Regions from separate parts of the Paenibacillus sp. sgz302164 genome, predicted to be linked through region 1. Evidence: predicted binding sites of a transcription regulator. Region 1 holds the regulator's gene; each other region holds the start of a gene.
The links. The regulator Rex, encoded in region 1, represses fermentation and respiration genes when NADH is low (regulators of the CRP and FNR family bind a similar motif). The targets are predictions, from matches to a motif close to TTGTGAAATATTTCACAA.

Region 1 (4,535 bases):
AGCGACGCCGAGGTTACCGCTTTGATCTGGATCATTTGCATGGAGCGCATACTCGGTCTTCCGCTCTTGACCGTGCAGCGGCTCAGCCACATATTCGAAAGCGGTGCCAGCGATTTGGGCTGGTTTTTGGATGAAATCCGCGCCTACAAGGAAATGAATACGAGCATCGATACCGATACTCACCGTTATTTCCGGCAGTTTACGATGAACGTAAGCGATTGGGGCGAGGACGAAGAGGAAAGAGACGCGCAGGACATTCGGAAGCTCGGTGCTGCTTTTTCCGAATTTCATGACAGTTTGAAGCAGGCGCTTCAGCAGCGGTTTGACGTGTTCGAGGACCGCCCGGCGCAGGAGCAGATGATCCATGAAGTGGAGCAGTCGCTGGAGGCCGACACGCATTTAATGATTGAAGCGGGTACGGGTACCGGCAAATCGCTGGGCTACCTGATTCCTGCGCTGTATTACGGAATCAAACACGATAAAAAAGTGATCGTCAGCACGCATACGATTAATTTGCAGGAACAGCTGCGCGAGCGGGATATTCCGCTGCTGAAGGACATTTTTCCGATACCTTTTAAAGCGGCCGTATTGAAAGGCAGAAGTCATTATCTTTGCTTGCGCAAGTTCGAAAACAAGCTGGTCACGCGCGATTACGAGTACGGCAAGGACGACTCGGTCACAGCGGCTCAAATGGTCGTATGGCTCAGCGAAACGAAACACGGGGACGAAGAGGAGCTGAATTTCGGCAATAAAGGCGCGCAGTTCTGGCATTCGGTGGCCAGCGATACCGATTCCTGCCTGAACCGTATGTGCCCCTGGTTCAAAAAATGTTTCTACCACCGCGCCCGCCACGATGCGAACACGTCAGATGTCATCATAACGAACCATTCGCTGTTGTTTACCGATATGAAGGCCGAGAACCGCCTGCTGCCCGGCTACAAGCATCTGGTCATCGACGAAGCACACCACTTTGAAGAAGTGGCCAGCAAGCATCTGGGGATCGAGCTGCACTCGGGCGCGTTTTACCATTCTTTGCAGTGGTTGTATAAAGACAACCGCAGCGGGCAGCTGCCTATGCTCCGCTTTCGTCTTCAGAAGGCGGCGGAAGAGCAGGAGAGAGCTTTGGCCTGGAGCGCAGCGATAGACGGTTTGTACCCGAAAATCGTGCAGATCAAGGAAGACTGGGAGCGTTTGAGCGAAGGGTTGTACGAGCTGCTTACGGCAAAAAGCGACCCGTCGCAATCGGAGAACTCGCAATACGTGCTGCGCATGAAGCCCGAGGCGCTGCCGGCGCATTGGAGCGAGCTGACGATGATGGAGGACAACATTTATTTGAGCATGAACGATACGCTCCGCACGCTCGACAAAATGCTGAGCGAGATCAAAGAGATGCAGGAAGTTCTGGAAGTCCAGAGCATCGTGACGGATTTGAACGGAACTTTGAAGGAGCTTTACGGGCACCGGGATGCGCTTCATTTTTTCATGAAAATGGAGGATCAAGGTTACGTATACTGGATGGAAGCCGGCACGTATTCCAAGAGCAAGTCGCTGCAGCTGATCAGTGTGCCGACGGATGTGAGTCCGCTGCTTCAGGAGCATTTTTTCAAAAATAAAGACAGCATCATTTTGACTTCGGCTACGTTATCCGTGAACAAATCGTTCCAATACTCGGCCGATCAGCTCGGTTTGCAAATTCCCGCCGGCGAAGAGGCCGGCAAGCTCAAAACGGTGCAGCTTCCGTCCCCGTTCAATTACAGGGAGCAGGCGCTGGTCTGTATTCCCAGAGATTTTCCGACGATTAAAGGCCCTTCCGGGGACGCCGTTTTCATACAAGCACTTATCGATTCTTTAAGCAATGTCGCTTTGGTTACCAACGGCCGAATGCTCGTGCTGTTTACATCCAACCGGATGTTAAAGCAGATTCATGCCGGCATGAAGGAGCGGTTAAAGCCGCATGGGATTACCGTGCTTGGACAGGGCGTAGACAGCGGCAACCGCAGCAAGCTGACCCGCATGTTCCAGGACCACCATTCCTGCGTGCTGCTGGGTACAAGCTCGTTCTGGGAAGGCGTGGACATCCCGGGCGATGCGTTGTCCTGCTTGGCTATTATTCGGCTTCCGTTTCAGCCTCCGAATCACCCGCTCATTGAAGCCAAATGTGAAAATATTAAAAAGCGGAACGAAAATCCGTTTATGAAATTTTCCGTGCCGCAGGCGGTCATTCGTTTCAAGCAAGGATTCGGGCGGCTCGTGCGGCGGGCTACGGATAAAGGAATCGTTATTATTTACGATACCCGCGTTATCGATACGCAGTACGGCAAATATTTTCTTTATTCGCTGCCCGGTCCGAAGATTGAACATATGACGACGGAACAAATGATTCCAAGAATTGAGGAATGGATGGGGGAGGCGCAGCGGTGAAGACACAAAAAATATCCGAAGCTGTAGTCCGCCGGCTGCCGATTTATTTGCGGTTTTTGAACGAGCTGGCGATGAAAAATATTATGACGGTCTCGTCGCAGGATCTGGGGCAAAAGCTCGATTTGAACCCCGCGCAAATCCGCAAAGATTTGGCCTATTTCGGGGAATTCGGCAAAAAAGGGATCGGCTACGACGTCGGCTATCTCATCGAGAAGATCAGGCAGATCTTGAAGCTGGACCGCCATATCCGGGTCGCTCTGGTCGGGGCGGGCAACCTGGGGCGGGCACTGTGCAACTACAACACATATTTGCGCAACGATATGAAAATTGTCGCCGTATTCGACGCGATGCCCGAGAAAACGGGCGAGACGATCAATAATTTGATCGTGCAGCCGACGCACGAGCTGAAAGAAGCGATATCGCGGCTTGGCGTCAGAATCGGCATCATTACGGTACCGGCAGCGGAAGCGCAAAATGTGGCGAATCAATTCGTCGAAGCCGGCATTGAAGCGATTCTTAATTTTGCTCCGGTCATCATTAAGGTGCCGCCCGAAATCCGCGTGCACCATGCCGATTTCACGACCGAGCTGCAGAGTCTGGCCTATTATTTGGACTAGGCCAAGACTCCGGCCGCAAAGGCCCTAAGGGCTCGCGCTATGCGGAAACTTGCAGCAGGACGCAGGGGAAAGCTGCAGAAACCTGCAGAGGAGAAACGAACCAGTGGAAACTCGCGGAAACCTGCAGGAACCCGCAGAAAACTGCAGAAGAGAAACAAAACCCTGCAGAAGCCTCCGGAAGCTGGATCGGCGAAAAACTCGCATGGCAGCAGGCAGTACATTTGCTTAGCAACGTGGAGAAAACCTGCAAAAGTACAGTTTTTTGCTCGCTGATGCGCTGGATACGAAAAATTCCTGCAAATGTGCAGGCTTTTCGCCGCGAACATGGGCTGAGAATCGTTTTTAGCGAAAATTCCTGCACAATCGCAGGCTTTTTGCCGAAATGAACCATTTCTGCTGAAAAAGCCTGCACTTTCGCAGGTTTTTTCTGTGCCAGGCTGCTTGTTCCAACGCCGTAACCCGTACAGGAGAGAGCCGTAGGTTACTGAAGAGTGATTGTGCCCCTTTTGGTTCCTCTACCCCGTTACTTTATCAACAGTCTGGTTTTCTACCCGTAATATGATGCGTCTCTCCAATGTATGTTTTCTCAGCAGCCTATATTTTAACGAAAATAATGTACTCGTTTCCAACTTTTACGCTTTTAAAGCTTGAAATTGTTTCAGTAGACGATTGTTTTCATTCTGTGGGGGTAACGTCTACGGCGTCATGGGAGTTTTGTAGTTTTTTCCGGCTGTCGAGCCAATTCGTTTCATTGGCGCGAAGTGCCGTCTTTGGGCGGACGGCAAAAAGAAGCGGAAACCGGTGAAAGTTCGGTTTTAAAACCGCTCCTGATTGCGAAGGTCAACAAACAAATACGCGATCTTGTGCGCACATCTAACGTACTGTAGCCATTCAATTCGACGCTGAGAGCGGCTATCGCAGAGCGTTAACAAGCGGCTCGTAAAACAACGCAAGCAGCGCACAAGCGCACGTTCCAGAGCGCAAGCAGCGCACAAGCGCCTCACTCCACAGCCGTATACAGCGTTCAAGCGCTCGCTCCACAGAGCAAGCAGCGCGCAAGCGCTCGCTCAACAGCGCAAGCAGCGCGTATGCTGCTCGCTCAACAGCGCAAGCAGCGCGTATGCTGCTCGCTCCACAGAGCATGCAGCGCACAAGCGGCTCGCTCCACAGCCGCATTGCAGCGCCCCGCCGCGCTTTGCAAAAACAACAAAAAAACCGAGCCATAGCGGCCCGGGTTTTTCATCTAAAACAACTTAAACAACACGAAGTAAATCGAGTAAGACAAGACGATGCTGATCGGGATGGTAATGACCCAGGTCATGATCATTTTGCCGACGGTTGCCCATTGGACTTCATGGAAGCGCAGGACGCTTCCCGTTCCGATAATGGACGATGAAATGACGTGCGTCGTTGACAGAGGCATCCCCATATGGGTGGATGCTTGTATAATGATCGACGATGTCAAATCGGAGGCGAAGCCGTTGATCGGCTCGATTT
Region 2 (4,535 bases), on a different contig from region 1:
GATGTGCCGGCGCTAGTAGGCGGGTTTTGCATCAGCTCTTACAGCTTTTCTGCGCGCGCTGAGCAAGTTGGAAAAAGTGTTATCCACGGAGGGAGAACGAGGGCGGCGTGCTGCTTTCGCATCGTTCGGAGCGAGAAACTAAAGCCGGGAACCCTTGGGAAGGGGAATCCCGGCTTTTTGTTTCGCGGCCCGTACTTTCAGCGCGGTTCCGGTGCAACCGAAATGAACTTCCTCCGCTACCGGGCCGGTTTGCCATATCCAAGCTGTGCTTTGGCTGCGTCCGACATCATGTTCGGCGTCCAGGGCGGTTCCCATACGACTTGGACTTTGACGGATTTGAAGCCCAACTGGCCTTGGAGGACGTACTTGGCGCCCCCGGCAATCGTATCGTGCAGCGGGCAGCCCGGCGTAGTAAGCGTCATGCGGACAACAAGCTCATCCTCTTTCCAATCTATCCCATATATAAGCCCGAGATCGACAATATTGACCCCCAACTCCGGATCGTTCACCTGCTGCAGCAGACCGAGAATGCGTTCTTCCGATCTTTCGTCCATATGCCATTGCTCCTTTCGTCAACGGGTAAACACAAGCGAGATGAAAGAAATATATCCGAGTGAAACGACGGAAAATACGACTCCGCCGACGACTGCCAAAGTCTGTACGCCTAACATCAAACCGGAAAACAGAAGCAGCAGAGAGCAAGCAAGGGCGGTTAGGCCGGTTTGAACTCTTTTTTCTCCCAGCAGTTCCGCCAATGTCGGTATGCCGGGTTTTCCCGCTTGCGGGCCATATTTGTGCGTCCACCATAAAAATGGCACAATTTTGGATAAATAACACAAAATCGTAAAGCCAACCCAACCCGCCAAATAGATCCAGCCGGCAAGCGTGACAAATTCGGCCGTCAATGCACGATGTGTGTTCCACGCTAAATACACCAGCATCACAGCGGCAGCGCCGGCAAGAACGCGGCTGCTCCAAACGGACCATGCGATCCCCGCACCCGGATGCCGCTTATGGCGGTATTTGCGGATCTGGGCAAGATGCCAATTATACGCGGCAAGGGCTAGCGTTATACATAGGAATGCGGTCCATTTTGCCCAAAAACCCCATTCAAACAGGAAGGCAGCTGCACCCGTTAAAACGCCGAGATTCCACAAACAAAGCGTAACACTCCGCGATCTTGTCGGAAATCCATGCGCCAAATAGAACATGGGCGCCATTTTGTAGCTGAATCCGGTAATGAGCATCCCGAACCAACCTACGGCCCCGAGCCAAATATGCGCGCCGAATAATCGTTCATGCAGCATGTTCCACTCACCCAGCGCAAAATTCAGCCCCATAGCCATGCCGGAAATCCCTGTCAAAACCAGATACAAAACGGAGCAGGCCGTGCTGACAGTAATAGCGTCCCACTGTGCGGCGCGGAATAAGGTGACGGCCATGTTCCAGGCGAACAGGAAAATACCGATCAGCGCAATCGTTGCAAAGCCCGCGATCCAGGCAACTTTCCCTTCCGCAAAACCGTACAGCAATCCGGCTGTGCCGACCGTAAAAAACGCGTAATGAACGTAAGCAAGCTTTTCACTGTAAACGTTCGACTGCAAAATAACATGAATGAGCTGGTATACGGCTCCCATCGCAATCATCGTGGCCCATCCCAATATGAGCAAATGAATGTGAAACCAGCCGGACGGACCGCGCATATAGCCGTTCATCCAATCGGCCAGCGCGGCCAGCGAAGATAGATGAAACAGCACAAACCCGGTGATTCCCGTTACAATGAACAAAAAGGGGAGTCGGAACATCGGCGTTCACCTCTTCACCTTTTGTATGGCAACACGGGCGGAGCCGTCCGGCTGCTCTTCGATCTTATACACATAGCCAAGAGCATTCAATTCCTCGATGAGAAAAGCGGGCACCCGATCATTGTGAATGATCACTTCGTCGCCAAGTCCGCACGCTTCCAGTGCGCTTAATGTGCGAATCATCGGCTGCGGCGGTTCAAGCCCACGGTTGTCGAGTTCTATCGTCCTTTTATCGGCTGCCGCTGTTTCTTTGCACTCCGGGGCTTCTTCCGCCATTTTTGCCGTCCAATCCTCCGGGGAATCCAGCCATTTCTTGTTTTTCTTATTTACAAAAGTGACCTTCCAGTGCTGCAAGTCGATTTGCTCTGTTTTGTGGGCATACCCTTTCAGTTTCATAATCCCCAGCAAGGGAGTCGGCTTTATTGTGGCGTGCAAAACAAAGATATCGTCGATTTCTAATGAACGGACCTGATCCATAATCATTTGAAAAGGCTCCATTTTTTGCTGCAAATAAGGTCTTACATCCAATTCGAAAGTTCGCGAAGCTGCAGGTTTCATTTTGGATCACCTCCCCGTACCGAATATCGTTTATTTCGCCGGCAAGTTTTGATTACAGGTACAGTATAAAGGAGCGATGCGAGCGGCTTTGTGATTGGAATCACAATCAAGCAAAACGATATTCGGACATCGTGATATTGATCACAGATGGAATGTATCCGGTCCCGTACAATCGATGTAAAAGAACGTCGGGAGTGAGAGCCGAATCCGCTGCCCGGGATATCGGGCGAGCGGCTCTTGCTGCCGATCCAAGGAGGTACTGCACCATGAAGTCGGAGTTTGTTTTGGATATATGTTTTATTCGTGAAAGAAGTTTGGAGGATCGGTTCATCCAATCGGTAGAATTGCTCCTGGAGAGCCTTTTTGCCGGCAAAGCGCGCTGGAATGCGGCTGAAAAGCAGGAAGAAGGGCTGGACATTGTCATCGCCGAAGTTGCAGGGCATGGAGATTGGGAGGAAGAGGAGGACATGATCCGGTATTTGAAAGAGCATGCGCCTTCCCATTTTTGGGAGTGGCTGCAAGGATACCGGCTGGAGATCGATGTGAAGCAGAAGGCGGAATGCAGCCATTGCGGCAAACATGCATCCGCGGCAGGAGCTTCATGATCGGGCGGCGAGCGCTGTCATCAAAATGCGCATAGTGCCGGAACATGCAAAGAAAGCGCCGGGTTAGAGGGACTGAGCTGAGACTGAGACTGAGCTCCCTAACCCGGCGCTCTTTTTGCGCTGTCTTAAAAACGCGGCGATTGCGGCCAATGCGGCGGCTTGTCTCGATCGGGAATGACAAACGAAATCGTCGTTCCCACGTCCGGCTGGCTCCGAATCGTCAAGCCCCGGCCGTACCGCTGCGTCAATCGGCGGTTCGTATTCAGCAGACCGATGCCTCTTTCGTTCTTTCCGGCCTGGTCAAGCAGCTGGCGGACTTTTTGTTCGTCCATGCCTTTGCCGTCATCCTTGATCTCAAAAAGAGTGGCGCGCTCCAGGCGGGCAATCCGGATATACACCGTGCCGCCTCTGGCTCTGCTGAGCAGGCCGTGCTGGACCGCATTTTCGACCAATGGCTGCAGAGTGAGCGGCGGAAGAAGCAGATCGATGTCAGGTTCGATATCCCACTGGACGGACAGACGCTCCTCAAAGCGTTCCTGCTCGATAAACAGATAGGCCCGCACCAACTCCAGTTCATGGGCGAGCTCAACCAGCTGCTCCGAATTCAAAAAGTCGATGCTGATTCGCAAATACGATGTAAAAGCTTCTGTGAGGCTGCGCATTTTGTCCGTGCTGATCTCGCTTAACGCCATAATGGCATTGAGCGTATTGAACAGAAAATGGGGATGAATTTGCGCTTGCAAATAGGCGGCCTCCATACGCAGGCTTTCGTTGATCGACTGCTTTAACGTCGTCAGCGACCGGACGCGGTATTTCAGCTCCATGGCGTCGACCGGCTTGGCGATGTAATCGTTGGCTCCCGACAAAAAGCCGGAATAAATATCTTCGGGCTGGCTGCGCGCAGTCAGCAGCAAAATCGGCAGCTCCGAGCTCGTGAAGCGCTCCCGCACAAGGCGCGTCAGCTCATAGCCGGACATATGCGGCATCATGACGTCGGCGATCAGCAAGTCCCACGGCTCCGTACCGAGCAGCTCCAGAGCTTCCTGGGCGGACATGACGCTTTTGATGTTATACGGGTCCGCGGAAAAAATGCTGGCCAGCACCCGCAAATTTACCGGATCGTCGTCCACGGCAAGTATGTTCAGCCGATCGGCAGCAGGGTGCACGTCCCTCATAACGGCGGCCTCGGCGGCAGCGGCATTCCCGATAAACAGCCCGCCGGCGGCTTTCATGTACGACTCGGCTCCATGGTCGGTATGCGACAGCGGGAAAGCGTCGCCTGAATGCTGGGCCAAAGGGAGCGTAAAGCTGAACACCGAGCCTTGCCCCGGCTCGGACTGCATGGACAGCACGCCGCCATGCAGCTCCACAAGCTGCTTGCAGATGCTCAGTCCAAGCCCGATGCCGCCGCCGCTTATTCCTTGCGGTCCTTGCTCGTACGGCAAAAATATGCGCTCTTGCGTTTCCGCATCCATCCCGCATCCGGTATCCGTCACATGGATGACAGCTTGACCGTTTCTGATCTCTGCCGAAATTGTCACCGTGCCATAATCGGTGTATTTAATGG
Region 3 (4,535 bases), on a different contig from region 1:
GAGTGGTCGAGTTACTTGAGCTGTTTTGCGAGCTGCTGCAGCCTGCAAGCGAGATAGCGGTCGTCGCTAAAACTGCCATTGCTACGTTAATGGTTTTGCGAAATTTGACTCGCATGTTTGTATCCTCCCTTTAATCTGTCGAATGTATAGTGAATTCAACCGCTTGAAACGGTCGAGACAGCTATCAGCCTTTTACTGCACCTACAAGCATGCCTGAGATAAAATAACGTTGGAGCCACGGGTATACGAGTAGAATGGGCACCGTTGCGAACATGATGCTCGCCGCCTGCAAGCTCTGCGGCACCGGGGCAGAGCCTCCAAAGCCTTCTTGGGCAGTGGCGTCGTTCACCTGGCTGTTGATCACGATCTCATAAAGCTTCTGCTGAATCGGATAAAGATGTGAGTCGTTGATATAGAACAGCGCATCCTGAAACATGTTCCATCGATCGACCGCCGAATAAAGAGCCAATGTCGCTATAATCGGCAACGACAGGGGCAGCGCGATCCGTATCAAATAACGGAAGTGCCCGCATCCGTCCATCCAGGCGGAATCTTCTAATTCAGCCGGGAGCTGAGAGAATGAAGTTTTTAAGATAATCAATAAGAAAGCATTGATAAGCAAAGGAATCACTAGCGACCAAACACTGTTCAACATATGCAGCTGTTTAATCAACAAGTAATTCGGGATAATCCCAGGATTAAAAAACATCGTGATGATAATGAGGGCAAACAACAAGTTCTTTCCCTTGAAATTCCGCCTGCTAAGCGGATAGGCAGCCAAGATAGTGGCGATCAAACTCACGCCCGTATAACCGGTCACGAGCCAGACCGTAAACATTAGCGAGCGAATCATACTCATGTCGCCAAACACGTTCTTGTACGGTTCGAAATTCAAATCAATTGGCCACAAAGTCACTTCGCCGGACATAACAGCCCGGTTGCCGCTAAGCGATAGAGCAAAAATATGAAGCATCGGCACAACACAGAATAAACAAAAGATGCCCAGCAGGAACATAATAATGATATTGCCGATTTTCTCAGTCGGATTTTGAATCATGGATGTACCCCCTTTAGAAAATGCCCTGATTGTTGATTTTTCTCGAAATGAATTCTGCTGACAGAAGGAGAATCAATCCGACTACAGATTGGAACAAACCGACGGCCGTTGCGAGAGCGAATCTTGCCGACTGAATCCCTACGGAATATACATAAGTGCTGATTACTTGGGCGTAGTCCATAACATACGAATTTTTCAGCACATACGGCTGCTCGAAGCTAATGTTGGCCATATTGCCGATTTGAAGAATGAACAGGACAACGATCGTCGGCTTGATGCCCGGCAAAGTGACATGCCAGATCTTGCGCATCCGGGTTGCGCCGTCCACTTCTGCCGCTTCATACAATTCCTTATTGATTCCTGTAAGCGCTGCGAGGTATAGGATCGTTCCCCATCCCGCATTACGCCAAACTCCAGTCCCCACATAGGTTGTAATCCATAGCACCGGTTTCTCCAAGAAAGGAATAGGGGAAGCGCCGATCGCCGTCAGCATATGATTGATCGAACCGTTATTGGTTGAGAGCAATTCAATGGCCATTCCCCCTACGATGACCCAGGAAATAAAGTGGGGCAGATACATCAATGTCTGGCTTACCTTTTTGTACCATTGAACCCGCAACTCGTTCAGCAGAAGCGCTAAAATAATGGGAACTGGAAATGTAAGCAAGCCAAGCACGTTCAACATCAAAGTGTTGCGAAGCGCCTTATAAAACTCGGGCATGGCGAAGATTTCTTTAAAGACTGCCAACCCTACCCAAGGACTGGCCCAAACGCCCTTGAATATGTTGTAATCTTTGAAAGCAACCATAACGCCGGCCATCGGAATGTACTTGAAAATGATGAAGAATGCCATCGGAACGACCATCATGATGTAGAGCGGCCATTGTCGTTTCAAATAGGCGATGCCACCTCCTTTGACTGCAAGAATGGAGGTTTTCGTGCTTGCTTCCGTTTTCATTACATCGTTCCTCTCCATTTGGTGTACTCTCCTTTTTGTATTTTTTATATTTGAATTGTAATTTTAAGCGCTTTCAATATCCATGGACAAACTTTTAACCGTTTGTATTAATTATGGATAACATTTTTATTAAACTCCCCTATCTTTGCATAAAAAAAGACCTATCGCTGCTTCCGCGATAAGTCCGATTTATTCTACTTATTTAGGGTTTCAAATTCCTGCCGATCAGATCTGCTATTTTCTATTAAAATTCTGGAGGGGGGAAAACCCTTTATTTTTTTGAATAGCTTGCTGAAATAATAAATGTCTTCAAAACCGCATTTATAAGCAGCTTCCCGAACGGTAAACTCACCGCTAAGGAGAATATTCTCAGCATTGTTGATTTTCATTCTATTGATATACTCTTTAACGGATGCCCCCATGTATTTCTTAAATAGAGTTCCAAAATACGCGGTAGTCAAGCCGGCAACAGATGCCAGCTCCTCAACTTCAATTTGATTCTGCAAGTTGCTTAAAATGTATCTAATAGATTTCTGAATGCGTTTGTCTATATTCGCATTGTTGTCTTTATAGTACAAAGACTTGAAATAATAATGAAGAATCAGAAACAGCAATGCACGCGCTTTCAATTCATGACCTTTATTTTTCTTTAACCATTCAAATGTCAACTCATTGTACAATGAATGCAATTCTTCTGGCTCGTCGATATGTGAAATTAAAGGAAACGGCAAATGAACGTCCTTGCCTTCCAGATCATAGAGTTGGATGTTCAGTGCATAACTGGTCATCAAATTTGTGGGGTCAGTGGTTGCGCTTCGGCGGCTGCCTTTAGGAATACATATGAGTTCCCCTTGATTGACTTCATGGACAGTGCCATTAATGGAGTAGTAAGCCCTTCCCTTAAAAATATATGTTAAATCGACAAAATCTGTCGTCGCATCTTCAATAATCCAAGTGGGTGTGGAGTGTCTGTTGATGAATGATTCAATTCGAGGATTAATTTCGACATATTCCATAGAAATTATCCTTTCTAATATAAAATTATACAATTAACCCAATACCTACTGATTGAATCTATTATATTATGATCTTTTTGTGGATTCAAGGAAACTCTACATGGAAAGATATAGGGACATGCTGCCGAAGAATGAAATTTCAAATCCCCCCCTTTCGTTTTGAATATTGTAAAACTTTGTTCAATGCGTCTTCACAGTTTATGTGAAATAAATCACAACCATGCGGTAATATAAAACTAAGCAGTCCCAACATGATGATAAGAAGGTGATCCGCTTGAGCCCGTCGCAAAAACACGAAAAACGCCTCATGATTTTAATGTTTGCCGTCGCTTTTGTAATGCTTGCCTCTTTTGTCAGAAAGCTTTTTTGAAACCCGCCAACACCATGCCAAAAGGAGATGAAACCTTATGCCTAACTACGATCCCGTTTTTTACAGCCGCATGCTCACGGAGCTTACTTTATCGTTTCATATCATTTTCGCAACGATCGGCGTCGGCGTGCCGGTGATGATTATGCTCGCCGAACTTGTCGGCATACAGCGCAAAGATCCTTACTACACGCTGCTCGCCCGCAGATGGGCGCGCGGATTTGTCATTACCGTGGCCATTGGCGTCGTAACCGGGACGGCCATCGGCCTCCAGCTCAGCCTGCTTTGGCCGAATTTTATGAAAATAGCCGGTCAGGCCATCGCCCTGCCGCTTTTTCTGGAAACGTTCGCCTTTTTCATCGAAGCGATTTTCCTCGGCATCTATTTGTACACCTGGGAACGGGTCAAACCGAAGCTTCATTTGCTGCTTCTGGTGCCGGTCGTTTTGGGCTCCTCGGCTTCCGCATTTTTTATTACAACGGTTAACGCGTTTATGAATACTCCCCAAGGATTCACCTTGAAGGACGGAATGATTACGAACGTGAAGCCGCTGCTCGCGATGTTCAACCCTTCCATGCCGACCAAAGTGGCCCATGTGCTCTCCTCGGCCTACATGACCGGCGCTTTCATACTGGCAGCTATTGCCGCCTACTCGCTTCTCCGAAAAAGAGGCGACGCCGTATACGCCAAAAAAGCACTGAAACTGACGGTCGCCGCAGGTCTCGTTTTCTCACTGGCTACCGCCTTCATCGGGGATTTGTCGGGGAAATTTCTGGCCAAAAACCAGCCGGAAAAGCTGGCCGCAGCCGAATGGCATTTCGAAACTTCCACGAATGCGCCGCTCGTGCTCGGCGGTATTTTGACGGAAGACCGTGAGATCAAATACGGGTTGAAAATCCCGTACGCGCTCAGCATTTTGGCCGGAGGCACACCGGGTGCGGAAGTCAAAGGACTGAACGATATTCCGGAGGATTTGCGCCCTCCGCTGTACGTTCATTATTTTTTCGATATCATGGTCAGTATTGGCATGTTTACGATTGTCGCGGCGGTTTTGCACCTCTGGTTTTCCCGCAAAGCCTATGGCAAGCCGTATCCGAAGTGGCTGCTGTTCGTCATTATTTTGTGCGGACCGCTGTC
Region 4 (4,535 bases), on a different contig from region 1:
GATCAGCACTTTCCCGGGCGGGGCGGTGTGGGTCCATTTCGACGAAGTCCAGGTGCAGGCCGTGATGAGCAGCCCCTCTTGCCTGGGAACGACAAACCCCGATCCCTGCAGAGACCGATCGAGCGCAGCTTGATCGAAAGCCATAACGATGTTGGCAACGGACGTGCTGGGGATTTGCCCCAACCGTTCCGTCAGCGGCTGCGGCGCGCCTTGAATGAGTCTGGCCGCTTGCTCGGCCGGCGCAGCCAGGACGATGCCGTCGACTTTCAGCGCCGAATGGCCGGAAAATACAATTTTATAGTTTTCCTGCTGGCGCAAGATGCTCTGAACGGGACTGTTCATGCTGATGAAGGTTCCGCTTTTCGTCAGGACGGCCGCCAGCCGGTCGACCAGCGTGCGTAGTCCGCTTTTGTAGGTCAGGAACATGCTGCTGCGAAGATGGGGAGGCAGCTGGCTAACGGCAGCGTCCGGAGCCGGTGACGGCTTTTTGCTGCGGGAGGAAAGCATGCCGAGAATGAGGCTGCGGTGTTCTTTTTCCATATGAAGCAGCTGCGGAAAAGTTGCGGCGGTGCTCAGCATGTGCAAATCTCCCGCATAGATGCCGCCCAAAATAGGTCCGACCAATCGGTCGGCGACCTCCGCGCCCAGCCTTCGTTCAATCAAGCTCCCGATGGATTCGTCACCGGGGGTGCTTTTTCTGGGCAAAAGAAAATCCAATGACGCCCGGACTTTGCCGGGAAAAGAAAGCAAACGGGTGCCTATGAACGGCTTCACTCGCGTGGGGATGCCCATGGACAAGCCTGCAGGCACGGGGTGAAGCTTTCCTTTCAGGCAGATAAAGCTTTTGGAAGCGGTCGGGGCCAGTCCGGTCAAGTCGCCGGTCAAGCCGAGTTCATCGGACAAATGCAGCACGGCAGTCTTGCGGGACAAAAAGGCATCCGGGCCTTGTTCGATAATAAAGCCGTCCCGATGCAGCGTTTGAATGACGCCGCCGAGCCTGTCGCTTTTTTCCAGGAGCGTGATTTGAACCGGCTGCCCCGAAGATTCGAACTGTTTGTGCAGCTCGTAGGCTGCGGTCAGCCCCGTAATGCCCCCGCCGATTACCGCTATATGTTTGATTTTCATGGCCGCCACTCCTGACTCATTTTTCCCATAATGTATCATGGGCCGAAATCGCCGGATATGAAATAGATCACTTTCAGCACTTTTGGACGCGGCAAAAACTGCATCGTGATCTTCATCACATGCAGTTGGCCGGGCATTTTCGTATAATGAAGCGGTTTTGTAATGGAGAATCAGGAATGGAGGCGTTTGGGCGGCATGAAAAGTGAACCCGTACCCTATAACATCCATATTCATACGTATTCACTGGGAAAAGACAAAGTATTTCTGATCGGCGGCGGCCAGGCTCATATCGGGGCTGTGGCGGTCGCGTATCCCGACGGGCATCGGATCTGCGAAGAAGCCGTCACACTGCCGGGACATAGAGAAAAACCGCTAGCGGCAGAGCTCGCAAGGCTGGCAGCCTCACAGCTCAATCAGGCCGTAACGGTTATTATGGGCATCCATATCGATCAAGCGACGAAGCAGGACATCGACGAGATCGTCCGATGCGTACGCGAAGCCATGGCGGAGGAGCTTAAGCGAGCGCAGGAGGTATTTTAGTTGCTATTTTTCTTTTTGTGTCTTCGAGTAAAAATGAACAAAATAGCGGTTGTGAATAATATAATCGCTAACAACCATCCTATCGTCGGTGCGTAATTCGTTATATTTTTGCCGCCAACCGTAAATAACAATGAAACGGAAGCCAATATACAAAGGGGCACAATGATTCTATTCACTCGGTTCCACTCCTTTTGGAAAATGATTCACATTACAGCGCAACCAATGTAACGATGTATGCTGAGCAGATGATCCTAATTGGCCAACATTTTCGTTATTTATAAATGGGTTCTGTAAATATATACCACTATTTGTCAACGCAATCAACGGTTAGTCGAAAAGGAACAGAAAACCCGTTAATGTCCATTAATAAAAGGGACGAGTCATCAGCTGTGAAATAGGCATCAAAAAGCTTGATGCAGGAAAACGAACGCATATGAAAAGGCTACCCGCTTGGGTAGCCCGATTCTGTTATGCGCCGGTAGACCCGGCTCTTTACCCTGTTATCGATCAAGCGACGCCGCAGGACATCGACGAGATCGTCCGATGCGTACGCAAAGCCATGGCGGAGGAGCTTAAGCGAGTGCAAGCATCGCTGCCATGTCCTCTTGAGCATTTCCGATCAGTTTAAGTCCGAAGGTTTGCACCAGTACGTCCAGAACGCCCGGGGTAATGAATTCCGGCGGTTTGGGACCGATGCGAATATCTTGGATGCCGAGGCTGAACAAGCCGAGCAGGATGGCGACGGCTTTTTGCTCGAACCAGGAGAGGACGATGCTGACCGGCAAATCGTTGACGCTGCAGCCGAAAGCGTCGGCCAAAGCGAGCGCGATTTTGACGGTGGAGCCGGAATTGTTGCACTGCCCAAGGTCGATATACCGCGGGATGCCGGTATCGGCGACAGTTCCGTATTCCACGTCGTTGAAGCGGAATTTGCCGCAGGACGTCGTGAGAATGACGGTATCGTTAGGAAGCGATGTAGCGAGCTCGCGGTAATACTCGCCGCCAGGGCCGGGCGCATCGCAGCCGGCGATGACGAAGAAACGTTTTATTTTGCCTGCTTTGACGGCTTGAATGATTTCGGGAGCGAGCCCGATCACCGTTTCGTGATGGTATCCGGTCGTAAGCTGCTGCTCGGAATCAATGCTGACGGCGGGCAGCGACAAAGCTTTGTCGATCAGAGGGGTGAAATCATCGCCGATGATTTTGGTGACACCCTCCAGACCGGCAATATCGTAGGAGAAAAAGCGGTCGGCATACGTGCCTTTTATAGGCATGACACAGTTCGTCGTCGCCAGGATGGCTCCCGGGAATTTTTCGAAAAGCCGCCGCTGGTCATACCACGCTTTGCCGATATTTCCTTTCAGATGCGCGTATTGCTTCAATTTCGGGTAGCCGTGGGCCGGGAGCATTTCGGAATGCGTGTAGATGTTGATTCCTTTGCCCTCGGTCTGTTTGAGCAGTTCCTCCAGCGCATAAAGGTTGTGCCCGGTTACGACGATCGCATGGCCCTCGATTTTGTTCTGGGACACCGTGACGGGCTGGGGAATTCCAAAATGCGTCGTATGCGCGCGATCCAGAACGTCCATGATCCTTACGGCCGCGGAACCGACTTTCATCGCCATGTCGATATGCTCCTGGAGGTTGAAATTGGAGTTGGTCAAAGTCATGTAGAGCGCTTCATGTGTGATGCGGTCTACCTCGGGGTCGCTGTAGCCCAATTGGCGTGCGTGCGTGGCATAAGCGGCGATACCTTTTAACGCAAAAATCATCGTGTCCTGCAGGCTGGCGATATTTTCATCTTTTCCGCAGACGCCGACTACTTTGCAGCCGCCTGTCGGGGTTTGCTCGCATTGGTAACAAAACATAGATGAATCCCTCCGTTTCATTGTCCGGTTTTCATACACAGATTAACAGGTCTGCGGAAAAAGGTATGTGATCGCAATCACAGACAGTTAAAATGCTCACGCTCAGCCGAAACAAACACGAAGGACAAGTATATTCAATTTTAGCCAAAATAGACAAGAGCATGCAAGAAATCTGGCAATTGCATGCTCTATAATAGGGACATTCACCGGGGATGGCCGTTATTTCCCCGCAAGCTCGCGGTAGCGCAGGGGCGGCATGCCCGCAATGGATTTGAACGTTTTGTTAAAATGGGAAATGTGCTCAAACCCGACCTGCTCCGCGATCGTCTGGACTTTGCTCCGGGTCGTCTGCAGCAGCTTTTGCGCTTCGCGGATGCGCACAACCCGGACGTATTCGCTAAAATGGAAGCCCGTCAGTTTCAGAAAAATGCGGCTTAAATAGGCGGGGCTAATATAAAATTGTTTTGCGGCAAGCTCCAGGGTAATCGGCTCTTTGTAATGGGTATTGATGTAGGAGGCGATCTCCGTCACCTTCTGGTGCATCGGATGGCCGCCGCCCGGAGGCTCGCTGCCTGACCCGCAGGAGCGGTGAATCCGGATCAGCAGCTCGGTCAGCAGCTGCCGCACACAGGAAACGTAAAGCGCCGGCCGCTCCCTGCATTCGGTCAACATTTGCTGGAGCAAGCGCTCGACGGCCTGCTGCTCTTTGAGCGGCAAGCGGATTAAAGCGGACTCGCAAAAAGGCGGCAGTTCGAGCAGCGGAGGTTCGGTCGGAGCTATGAAATCGGGCGCGAATTCGATCAGCACCCGCTCGAATTTTTCGACGCTTGAGCTTGACGTAGCGTGAAGGTCGTTCGGCACGACAACGATCAAGTCCCCTTTTTGCACGGTGTACACTTTGCCGTTTATAAAATAGACGCGCTGGCCGTCCAACAAGTAATATAATTCGTAAAACGGATGAGCATGAGGGCGGGGCATGGCGAAATAGCCTTTGCGCTGCAGCTG

Region 2: the regulator Rex is predicted to act here: its motif matches at 2,452-2,469, upstream of AC0LWT_RS14215 (DUF2249 domain-containing protein).
Region 3: the regulator Rex is predicted to act here: its motif matches at 3,232-3,249, upstream of AC0LWT_RS08450 (cytochrome ubiquinol oxidase subunit I).
Region 4: the regulator Rex is predicted to act here: its motif matches at 1,181-1,198, upstream of lpdD (prenylated flavin chaperone LpdD).

What each region holds. Positions count from the first base shown of each region.
Region 1 is NZ_JBVYOL010000006.1:23,137-27,671, reverse strand. Features, by position in the region: gene dinG (ATP-dependent DNA helicase DinG) at 1-2,421, shown strand, start outside; gene AC0LWT_RS11385 (redox-sensing transcriptional repressor Rex) at 2,418-3,038, shown strand; gene AC0LWT_RS11380 (hypothetical protein) at 3,076-3,450, opposite strand; gene AC0LWT_RS11375 (inorganic phosphate transporter) at 4,282-4,535, opposite strand, start outside.
Region 2 is NZ_JBVYOL010000007.1:270,368-274,902, reverse strand. Features, by position in the region: gene AC0LWT_RS14225 (metal-sulfur cluster assembly factor) at 237-554, opposite strand; gene AC0LWT_RS14220 (hypothetical protein) at 573-1,805, opposite strand; gene AC0LWT_RS14215 (DUF2249 domain-containing protein) at 1,812-2,363, opposite strand; gene AC0LWT_RS14210 (hypothetical protein) at 2,630-2,968, shown strand; gene AC0LWT_RS14205 (ATP-binding protein) at 3,094-4,535, opposite strand, start outside.
Region 3 is NZ_JBVYOL010000004.1:87,204-91,738, reverse strand. Features, by position in the region: gene AC0LWT_RS08470 (extracellular solute-binding protein) at 1-115, opposite strand, end outside; gene AC0LWT_RS08465 (carbohydrate ABC transporter permease) at 185-1,057, opposite strand; gene AC0LWT_RS08460 (ABC transporter permease) at 1,071-1,925, opposite strand; gene AC0LWT_RS08455 (helix-turn-helix domain-containing protein) at 2,210-3,031, opposite strand; gene AC0LWT_RS08450 (cytochrome ubiquinol oxidase subunit I) at 3,439-4,535, shown strand, end outside.
Region 4 is NZ_JBVYOL010000008.1:203,046-207,580, forward strand. Features, by position in the region: gene hemG (protoporphyrinogen oxidase) at 1-1,125, opposite strand, end outside; gene lpdD (prenylated flavin chaperone LpdD) at 1,321-1,665, shown strand; gene hcp (hydroxylamine reductase) at 2,238-3,530, opposite strand; gene AC0LWT_RS15465 (helix-turn-helix transcriptional regulator) at 3,750-4,535, opposite strand, start outside.